2 regions of the Pseudoalteromonas maris genome follow, and region 2 is predicted to be linked to the other one. Evidence: riboswitches for the same ligand, from Rfam matches in the RefSeq annotation. Region 2 holds a riboswitch; the other holds the start of a gene.
The links. Region 2 has a riboswitch for lysine ahead of dapA (4-hydroxy-tetrahydrodipicolinate synthase). Riboswitches for the same ligand answer to the same signal wherever they lie in the genome.
Positions count from the first base shown of each region.

Region 1: another riboswitch for lysine. It lies ahead of lysC (lysine-sensitive aspartokinase 3); the one in region 2 lies ahead of dapA (4-hydroxy-tetrahydrodipicolinate synthase).

Region 1 is NZ_JBMMUF010000010.1:50,319-54,886, reverse strand. Features, by position in the region: gene AAEU32_RS13290 (MksB family condensin complex protein) at 1-537, opposite strand, end outside; gene nhaD (sodium:proton antiporter NhaD) at 842-2,089, shown strand; gene AAEU32_RS13280 (2-dehydropantoate 2-reductase) at 2,256-3,257, shown strand; lysine riboswitch at 3,344-3,516, shown strand; gene lysC (lysine-sensitive aspartokinase 3) at 3,596-4,568, shown strand, end outside.
Region 2 is NZ_JBMMUF010000004.1:27,182-31,749, reverse strand. Features, by position in the region: gene AAEU32_RS07060 (response regulator) at 1-1,258, opposite strand, end outside; lysine riboswitch at 1,405-1,597, shown strand; gene dapA (4-hydroxy-tetrahydrodipicolinate synthase) at 1,732-2,628, shown strand; gene AAEU32_RS07050 (2,3,4,5-tetrahydropyridine-2,6-dicarboxylate N-succinyltransferase) at 2,637-3,377, shown strand; gene AAEU32_RS07045 (PLP-dependent decarboxylase) at 3,377-4,568, shown strand, end outside.

The sequences.
Region 1 (4,568 bases), on a different contig from region 2:
GTATTCATCAAATGCTTCAATCACCGCTTTATAGCGTTTCGCTAAAGACAAGGTTGAACTATTGGATTTGGCTTGCTCTACCAAGTTATATATGGCGTTTTCATTGTGTTGGTACAGCTTAATTATTTTACGTACCCGTTCATCCATTATGCGGGTGTAACGGCTAATGTCGCCGTAATCATTGTCATTAACCGCTTGTTCGAGCTTGTTACTCACCCGTTCTAGGTCTTCGACCAAAACGTGGATTTCGCCCGCCAGCCCTAAACTCTCATCTTGTAGCAAATACGCTGCAAAATCACTAACAGCGCGATTGATCTCAAGTTGTGATGATTTTGCAAGAGGTACTAATATGTCTTGGCTAAGTAGCCGGTTCGTTTCTTTATAAATTTGCGCGCCAGAATAATGGGGAAAATGCTGCTTTATAACGCTTTGCACTTCCTTTACGCTGAAATCTCCCATTTTGAAACGTTTCATTAGGGTTTCTAGCACTGGCCATAACTCGTTCAGGGTATTGAGTACACGTTTGGCAATTATCATTATGTTAGTTCTAAGTGCTTGGCAATAGATGAAGATTATAACCAATGCAGGGGGGTGGTAAAATAGCTTTTCAGTTGTTGCTTGAGGTTTACAAAGAAAATGTAAAAAAATTGTCATTAAATCTGTTTCGCTGATAGCCCCAACGACCATCTAGTGATAGAATTCGCGCCGCTTGCAGGCTTTAACGGTCTGTTAAAAACTCATGGTATTGCTAAGTTTGTTATTTTTAACAAATTGGTCGTGATTTTGACCCCTTTACTTGGTTGTGCTTTTTTGTCGTTATTAGCAAGGAATATTACCTAAAATGGTCGGTGCGCTCATATTGACGCTCATTGCCGTGGCCTTTGTGCTTATTGTCGTGGAAGATGTCATTCACGTTAATAAAGCTAAAACCACGCTGTTTTTCGGTACATTGTGCTGGATAATCCTCTTTATCTCTCCGCTACACGGTCATTCTGTTGACCACATCAAACATGAATTGAATGAAAATATATTAGAAATTGCGACCTTGTGGCTATTCCTAATGGCAGCGATGACGTTCGTTGCATACCTTAACTCAAAGGGATTTATTCAAAATTTGGTGCAGCGGGTTTTGCCAAAATCCATCAGTGAACGTAAGTTGATGTTCCTAGTTGCTGGATTTGCGTTTTTATTCTCATCGATTTCCGACAATATCACCGCGACCTTGGTATCCCTTGCGGTAGTAATGTCATTAAACCTCGATGGCAGAAAGCTGGTTAAATACGCGACCTTAATTATCTTTGCCGTAAACTCCGGTGGTGTATCGCTGATCACCGGGGACGTCACGACCCTGATGATCTTTCTTGCAGATAAGGTAACAATTGGTAATTTGTTGCTGTTAATTGCGCCTGCTGCAATAAGCGTGATTGTGTTGGCGACCTTGTTATCGATGAAGATGAGAGGACGTGTCACCTTTGATTTAGGTGAGCGCAAGAAAATAGAAAAAACAGATATCACTATTTCGGTCATCTTCTTATCTACCGTAGTCGCGACGTTAACGCTGAGCGTGCTCTATGAAATCCCGCCGTTACTTACTTTCTTGTTCGGTTTGTCTTTGATGTTTCTCACTGCACAGTTCCTAATGCGTAAGAAAGATGTGAATAAGCAAATAATCGATTACATACGTGAGATTGAGTACGACACGTTATTATTCTTTGTTGGTGTGCTAATGCTGGTGGGTGCACTCAAAGAGGTGGGGGTACTTGCACAAGTTTCCCATTTATATGAAGTGTTATCACCGCGTGAAGCCAACTACCTCATGGGGTTACTCTCAGCCGCGATTGATAACGTGCCATTGACCGCTGCGCTACTCAAAGCAGATATTCATATGGATACGCAAAATTGGCTGGCCTTTACTTATGCCACTGGGGTGGGCGGCTCGATGTTAGTGATTGGCTCTGCGGCGGGTATTATTGCCATGAGTAAAGTTCACGATTTGACATTTGGTAGCTATTTACGCAACACCTTTTACCTGTTAATTGCGTACTCAGTCGGCTACGTAGGTGCCTTTTTCATGGGTACCTTTATTTAACCCTCCAAGACGTCAATGCGAGTGAAACAGGCTTTCACTCGCATCTTCTTGGCCGATGATATCACCTGATACCCAATTAGATTCCCACCTAATTAACGCCAATATTTGCACTTGATAACCCGCTGATACATTATCTAAGGTATTGAAAATAATACGGTGTATTGCTATGCGAGTTGCTGTTTTTGGTGCTGGTTCAACTGGATGTTACCTTAGCGCTTTGCTGTGTTTAGCAGGGTTAGACACGACTATCATTTGCCGCCCAAGAATCAAAAAGGTGATACAAGACAATGGTGGTATTCATATTACCGACTACCAAGGTATGAATACTACCGTTATGCCAAACGCTATGCTCACACAAATCAATGATGACGTGTTTGATGTGGTGTTTGTCACGCTCAAATGCCATCAGCTGAGCGCAGCCATTGATGATTTGTTAAAGATGACCAACAGCGAGTCGGAATTACTGTTTATGCAAAATGGTCTCGGTAGTTTTGATGCTGTTAAAGCGCAGTTACATGAGCGCAAGTGCTTGGCAGGTATTACTGCGTTTAACGTGTTACAAAATGGTGCGCACTTTCACAAAGGTACAGAGGGGGAGTTTATATTGGCGCACACTGCGCGTACCGAACATATCGCAACGGCGCTAGGTAATGTGTCTATGCCTTGCCAGTTACATAAAGACATGCAGCCTATTATTTACGGTAAGTTGTTGCTTAACCTAAACAATGCCGTCAATGCAATTGCTGATTTGCCCATAAAAGAGCAATTAAGCCAGCGCGTATTTCGCAAAGTGTTGGCAAGTACCATGAGTGAGTGGCTGAGTGTATGCAACAAGACCCAGTGTGATGTTGCGCAATTTACTAAGGTTAAACCCAAATGGTTGCCGCTTATTTTGAATCTACCAAACTGGCTTTTTACACGGCTAGCTTCGGCGATGCTGGATATTGACCCCAAAGCCCGTTCGTCCATGTGGGAAGACATTCAAGCAGGACGTAAAACCGAAATCGAGTACCTCAATGGTGCCGTCAGCAGTCTCGCTCGGCAGGTGGGTGTCCCAACCCCCGTTAATGATGCAATCGTGCAGGCAATCGCTGAATTAGAGCAAGGGAAGAAGGTCGATATTGAGAACGTATTTAGCCATCACCTTGGCGCTGGAAAGGGAAAATAAAGTGTCAATATAGGGTTAATGGCAATTGACATCCAGCCATCCAAACGTTACATTGCAACCTCGCTCTAACACATGCTTGTTGGAGTGATAGCAGAAGAGGTGCGATAGCTAGGTAGTAGATGTGAAGCGGACGAACGCTCATGATCATCTATGAGGGAGACTATCGCCGAGGGAGTCCATGTATCGTCAACGTGGCTCTCGGTTCTTGAGGCTGAATCCTCGGAACTGTCACCTGTTTGGGTGGAGGGCTTCTGGCAATGGACACACTTCTTTTTTAGTCTTGCCAAGTTCTCCTGATTGTATTTGAAAAATAAAACATTTTTCATCTCGGAGAGACAATGAATCAGGAATTTTCCGTCGCTAAGTTTGGCGGCACTTCAGTTGCAGATCATCAAGCAATGACACGCTGCGCGCACATTATCGCAAACGATCCTCAGGTACGCGTTGTTGTCGTCAGCGCCAGCGCAGGTGTAACAAACCATCTAGTGGCGCTTTGTCAGTCATCTTTAGACGATGAAACACGTCAACAACATGTTGATGGTGTTATTGCTATCCAACTGAATATCCTAGAATATTTAAGCTTAGATGCCGATTTGGCCATTGGCTTTGAAAATACCCTCAATGAATTTCGTGCAGCGGCACTCAAGGCCGTGCAAACGAACGCACAACGAGATGAACTGTTGAGTTTTGGCGAGCGTTTGTCTTCTTATCTTTTTACTCAAGTTATGCGTGACCAAGGGGTTAGCACAGCGCGTTTTGATGTGCGCTCAGTGCTAAAAACAGACAGTCAATTCTCAAAAGCACAGCCTGACATCGCGCAAACACGCACACGTGCCCAAGCTGAACTGGTGCCCTTGCTAAGTGACCAAGTGGTTGTGACTCAGGGCTTTATTGGTAGCGATGAATACGGTGACACAACCACACTGGGTCGTGGTGGTTCAGATTATAGTGCAGCGTTAATTGCGGAAGCGATTGGCGCCAAGAGTGTGTATATATGGACTGATGTTGTTGGCATTTTCAGCACCGATCCTCGGGTATGTGAAAAAGCGGCACCCATTGCACATCTCACATTTGATGAAGCAGCAGAAATGGCAACGTTTGGCGCTAAAGTGTTACACCCTGCGACCATATTGCCTGCTGCGCGCAGTAGCATCGGTGTATTTGTTGGCTCGAGTAAAGACCCTCAAGGCGGCGGTACTTGGATTGAGAAGGTACCAAGCGGTGAGCTTATTGCCGGTGTTCGTGCTGTTACTCAGCGTAAAAATCAGATTTTATTAACGCTCAAAAGCCCAGAAATGCTATTGGCAAGTG
Region 2 (4,568 bases):
TGCCTGACTTTAAGTGCTCAAAATGCAGTTCTCCTTTGGCGATATGGGTCAGTGCAAAGGCCAAAGGTAAGCCCATTTTTATCCCTTTAAAATTGTGCACTTTATCGGTGTCGTAGTACAAAGCATTATGCTGGATGGCTGCTAATTCTTGCGCTTTGATCCCCTCTCCTTGATCACGAATATCGACTCGAATATTTTGATCGTACGGTTGATATTCAACCACCACCAACACATCCCCATGGGTATGTTTCAACGCATTAGACACCAATTGATTCAACACCTGAATAAAGCGCACATGATCTGTTCTTACACGCAAATGAGCCATCTTTTGGGACTCCACTTGCACCTTTAGCCTTTGTTTAAATTCAGGGTTTAATTGTAATGGTGCGATCACCGCATTTATGGAGTTATTGAGCTCGTTACTCGATTCTTCAAATTTAAGTTTGCCCTCTTGCAGCTGTTGCATGTCCAGCATTTCTTGAACCACTGACTGCAAGTTGAGAGCGCAGTGGGACACTGACTTGATATCTGATTTACTCACCTTGTCAGGCTCAGCTAACAACCCAGTGATACCATTGATTGGTGTCATCAACTCATGACTCACATTAGCAAGAAAGTCACTTTTTATTCTACTCGCTCTAACCGCTGTCATGCGCTGCTTGCGCAGTATTACCAGCATCCTATTAATACGCACTAGCAAGGGTTTAAAAATCAAAAACCACTCACAACAAACGGTGATAAACGCTATCAATGCCAACAACGGCAAGATGCGCTGCATCTGCGCTATTTTACTTTGTGAACTGTGCTCCATTGCGCTCACAACTGCGTCTAATTTCTCTAGAAAATGCAGTAAATTAGTTCCTGAAAACAGGGTTAAATCTGAACTTTCAAGCGCCAGTCTCGCGAATTTTCTAACTTGTAAATCCAGGTTATTGCCTGCGTATAAAAGCACCTCACCACGGTTATGAGTCACCATGTCACTATTAAGCAAAAATTGATGATTGGCAATAAATGTGGCTACAGATTGCTCGAGCTGTTCTCTATCGAAGTCATTGGGTTGATAGACAAGCGCATGCTTATGCATGGATATTTTTTGCGATAGCATCCTTTGCATACCCGCAACATTAATAATTTTTGCATCACTTTCCTGCATTTTAGAGACATAAAACACAAAAGACACTGATAAGGAAACGACCAATATCAGCGCGATAGCGGCAAAAATGTAGCGCACTCTAAAGTGCTTGGTAATGTTATGCATTCCCGATCCTGTCATGGTGCTCAACTCTAAGCCTTGCACAAAATATCCAATTGTAAAATTTGTTAGGCAGATATCATTGACACCAGGGGCACGAAAGTGGTTGAATAAAAAAGCACCCTATTCAGTCAGCCATCCAGATGGCTGCAAGGGCTAGAAGAGGTGCGTCATTCAGGTAATTATGATGAGGAGAGCAAGCTCCAGCGATTCATAATGAGGGGAATGTACGCCGAGAGGTGAGTTGATTTTGCTTAACACTCCCTCGGGCGCTCGGGTTGAATCCCAGCGACTGTCACCAATAGCACATACATGCTATGAATTTGGTGGAGAGCTTCTGGTCTTAGAATAACAGGCCACAGGCTCTGTTATTGTATAAGTCCATTCGCTCTTCGAATTTAACCTGTTCGAATCAGCGGATGTGGCGAGAAATCACCACTCTTTTATCGCTATTCGAACTCGCACTAAGTTCGGATGAGATGACAACTACTCACTCGTTAACAGATATTGTACTGTGGACTGCGCTCATTACTCCTATGCAGGAGGATGGCAGCGTTGACTTCAACAGCTTGACTCGCTTAGCTCATGAGCAACAAAACGCGGGCAATGGTTTACTTATTTTAGGCTCAACCGGCGAAGCACTTGCGCTGAGCATTGACGATCAAAAGGCGGTGGTAGAACACATCTGCGCCCTGGCATTAGATGTGCCTATCATGGTTGGCGTAGGTGGGTGTAACCTTGCCCAGCAGCGCCAATGGATTGCCTTTTGTAACGAGCAAGCAATCGACGCATATCTGCTAGGAGCCCCGCTATACGCTAAACCGGGCCCTCGCGGACAACACCAATGGTTTAACGCTTTGCTCGATGAGAGCCGCTTCCCTTGCATGCTTTACAACGTCCCTAAACGCGCGGCTGTAAGCCTTGCTCCTGAGGTGCTGGCTCAACTACAAAGCCACCCAAACTGTTGGGCCCTAAAAGAAGCCAGTGGCGATATCGACAGCTTCGAACAATATCGTACCGCTGCGCCAGAGTTGGCTATTTTCAGTGGTGATGACGCGCTGATACCGTATTACGGGCAAGCTGGAGCAGCAGGTTTGGTGTCAGTTGCAGCCAATGTCTGGCCACAGGCAACCAACCGCTTTGTGCAGTTAAGTCTGCAAGGTCAAAGCCATAACGCATTTATGTATTGGCGAGACGCAGTTGCGGCACTGTTCCATGTGAGCAATCCAATTCCAAGCAAATGCTTACTGCATGCATTGCGCCGCATTAGCACCCCCACTCTTCGTGCACCATTAACGCATCAAGAAATAGATGATATGCAACTACTTCTGCGCGCACACGATTCCATTACATCTTGGCATTCAACACAGGTTTAACATTTCCCATGAGCTGGTTAGAACTACTTAATAATTTAGAAACTGGCGCTGTACGCGCTGCAACACAAGACGAACAAGGCCAATGGCACGCTAACGTAGAAGTTAAGCAAGGCATCTTAGAGGCGTTTAAGAACGGCACTAACACCGAATTTAACGGAGGCTTTGTTGATAAAGACAACCTAGCTCCTCGTGGCTTTAGCGCGCTTGATAACGTGCGCATGGTGCCGGGCGGCACATCGGTACGCCGCGGTGCTCACGTGGCATCAGGCACCATCATCATGCCCCCTGCCTATGTAAACATTGGCGCATTTGTTGATACAGGCACTATGGTTGATAGCCATGTACTTGTGGGCTCATGTGCACAAGTAGGTAAAAATGTTCATCTAAGCGCCGCAGTGCAACTCGGTGGGGTACTTGAACCTATCGGTGCGAACCCTGTTGTAATCGAAGATGACGCGTTTATCGGTGCTGGCTGCATCATTGTAGAAGGCGTCGTAGTGAAAAAAGGCGCGGTGTTAGCACCGGGCGTACGCCTTAGCGCAACAATTCCGGTGTATGACTGCGTTAATGAGCGTCAGTTAGACAAAGGTGAACCCATTCCTGAATATGCAATTGTCATCCCAGGCTCTCGCCCAAGCTCAAGCGCATGGGGCCGTGAACAAGGCTTATCGATGAGCTGCGCACTTATCGTTAAATACCGTGACGAGCAAAGTGATGCATCGTTAGAGCTTGAAGAGGTATTACGCTAATGCACATGGCGAGTACGCAGACCCTGTCGCATCTGCACACTGTTGCACAAGAGCAATTAGAACCATGCTTTGTGTACGATCTTGACGCACTACGAACACACCTCAATACCTTGATGGATCAAGATGTTGTTACCTTGTGGTATGCAGTTAAAGCAAATCCGCTTTCTGCAATTGTTCGTACGTTAGCTGAATGTGGTTTTCGCTTTGATGTTGCCAGTTCAGGTGAACTGCAACAAGTACTCGCCCAAGAAGTACCTGCCCAGCAGGTACTCAATACCGGCCCTGCAAAATCGCGCCGTCAAATAAAGCAGTTTATTGAGCTGGGTGTGCGTACTTTTGTCGCTGAAAGCCTCAATCAAGTTCGCTGGCTCAATGAAGCCGCGCTTGAGCATGATGTGCAGTTAAAGCTGCTTTTGCGTGTGCAGTTGCGCTGGCCCAAAGGTGAAAAAAACCCTCTGGGGGGCGATTCACTCACCCCGTTTGGACTTGATCCCCAACATTGGCATGGTCTGTACTTAGCGGACTACCCTGCGCTGCAATGCATTGGCGTGCACATTTTCCAATGGGGCAATATGCTCAGCGCCGACAAACTGCTCTCGCTTTGGCAGCAAATGTTGCCGCCGCTGCAAGCTCTTAGTGAAAAGCTTGGCTTTGCCATGCAAGTACTCGATTTAGGGGGCGGACTTGGCGTGCCTTACGACGAGCACAGTGAGCCATTAGCATGGCAAGATGTGTTAAATGCCCTTGCGCAAATTAAACAGCAAAGTGGTGTACAAGAGTTGTGGATGGAGCTAGGCCGTTACGCCGTGGCCGAATGCGGTTACTACCTTAATCCTGTTGTTGAACAAAAAGAGAATTATGGTGAGCAGCAACTCATTGTTAGTGGTGGCATCAACCATCTTTTGCGTCCTGCGGTTGCAGGACAGGCGTTCCCATGCCGGCTATTGCGTGAAAGCCATGCTCCATTGCAGGCTTTCAATATTCACGGCCCATTATGCACCGCTCTAGATAGTTTGGGCACACATAACTTACCGCTCGATATTAATGAAGATGATTGGCTGGTTTTCTCCCAAACGGGTGCTTACGGGTTTACCGAAAGCATGCCGTTTTTCCTTTGTCATCCGCTAGCGGCAGAGTACGTTATCGACAATGAGCAACTTCACCTACTACGTGAAAGCGCCTCACCAAGTA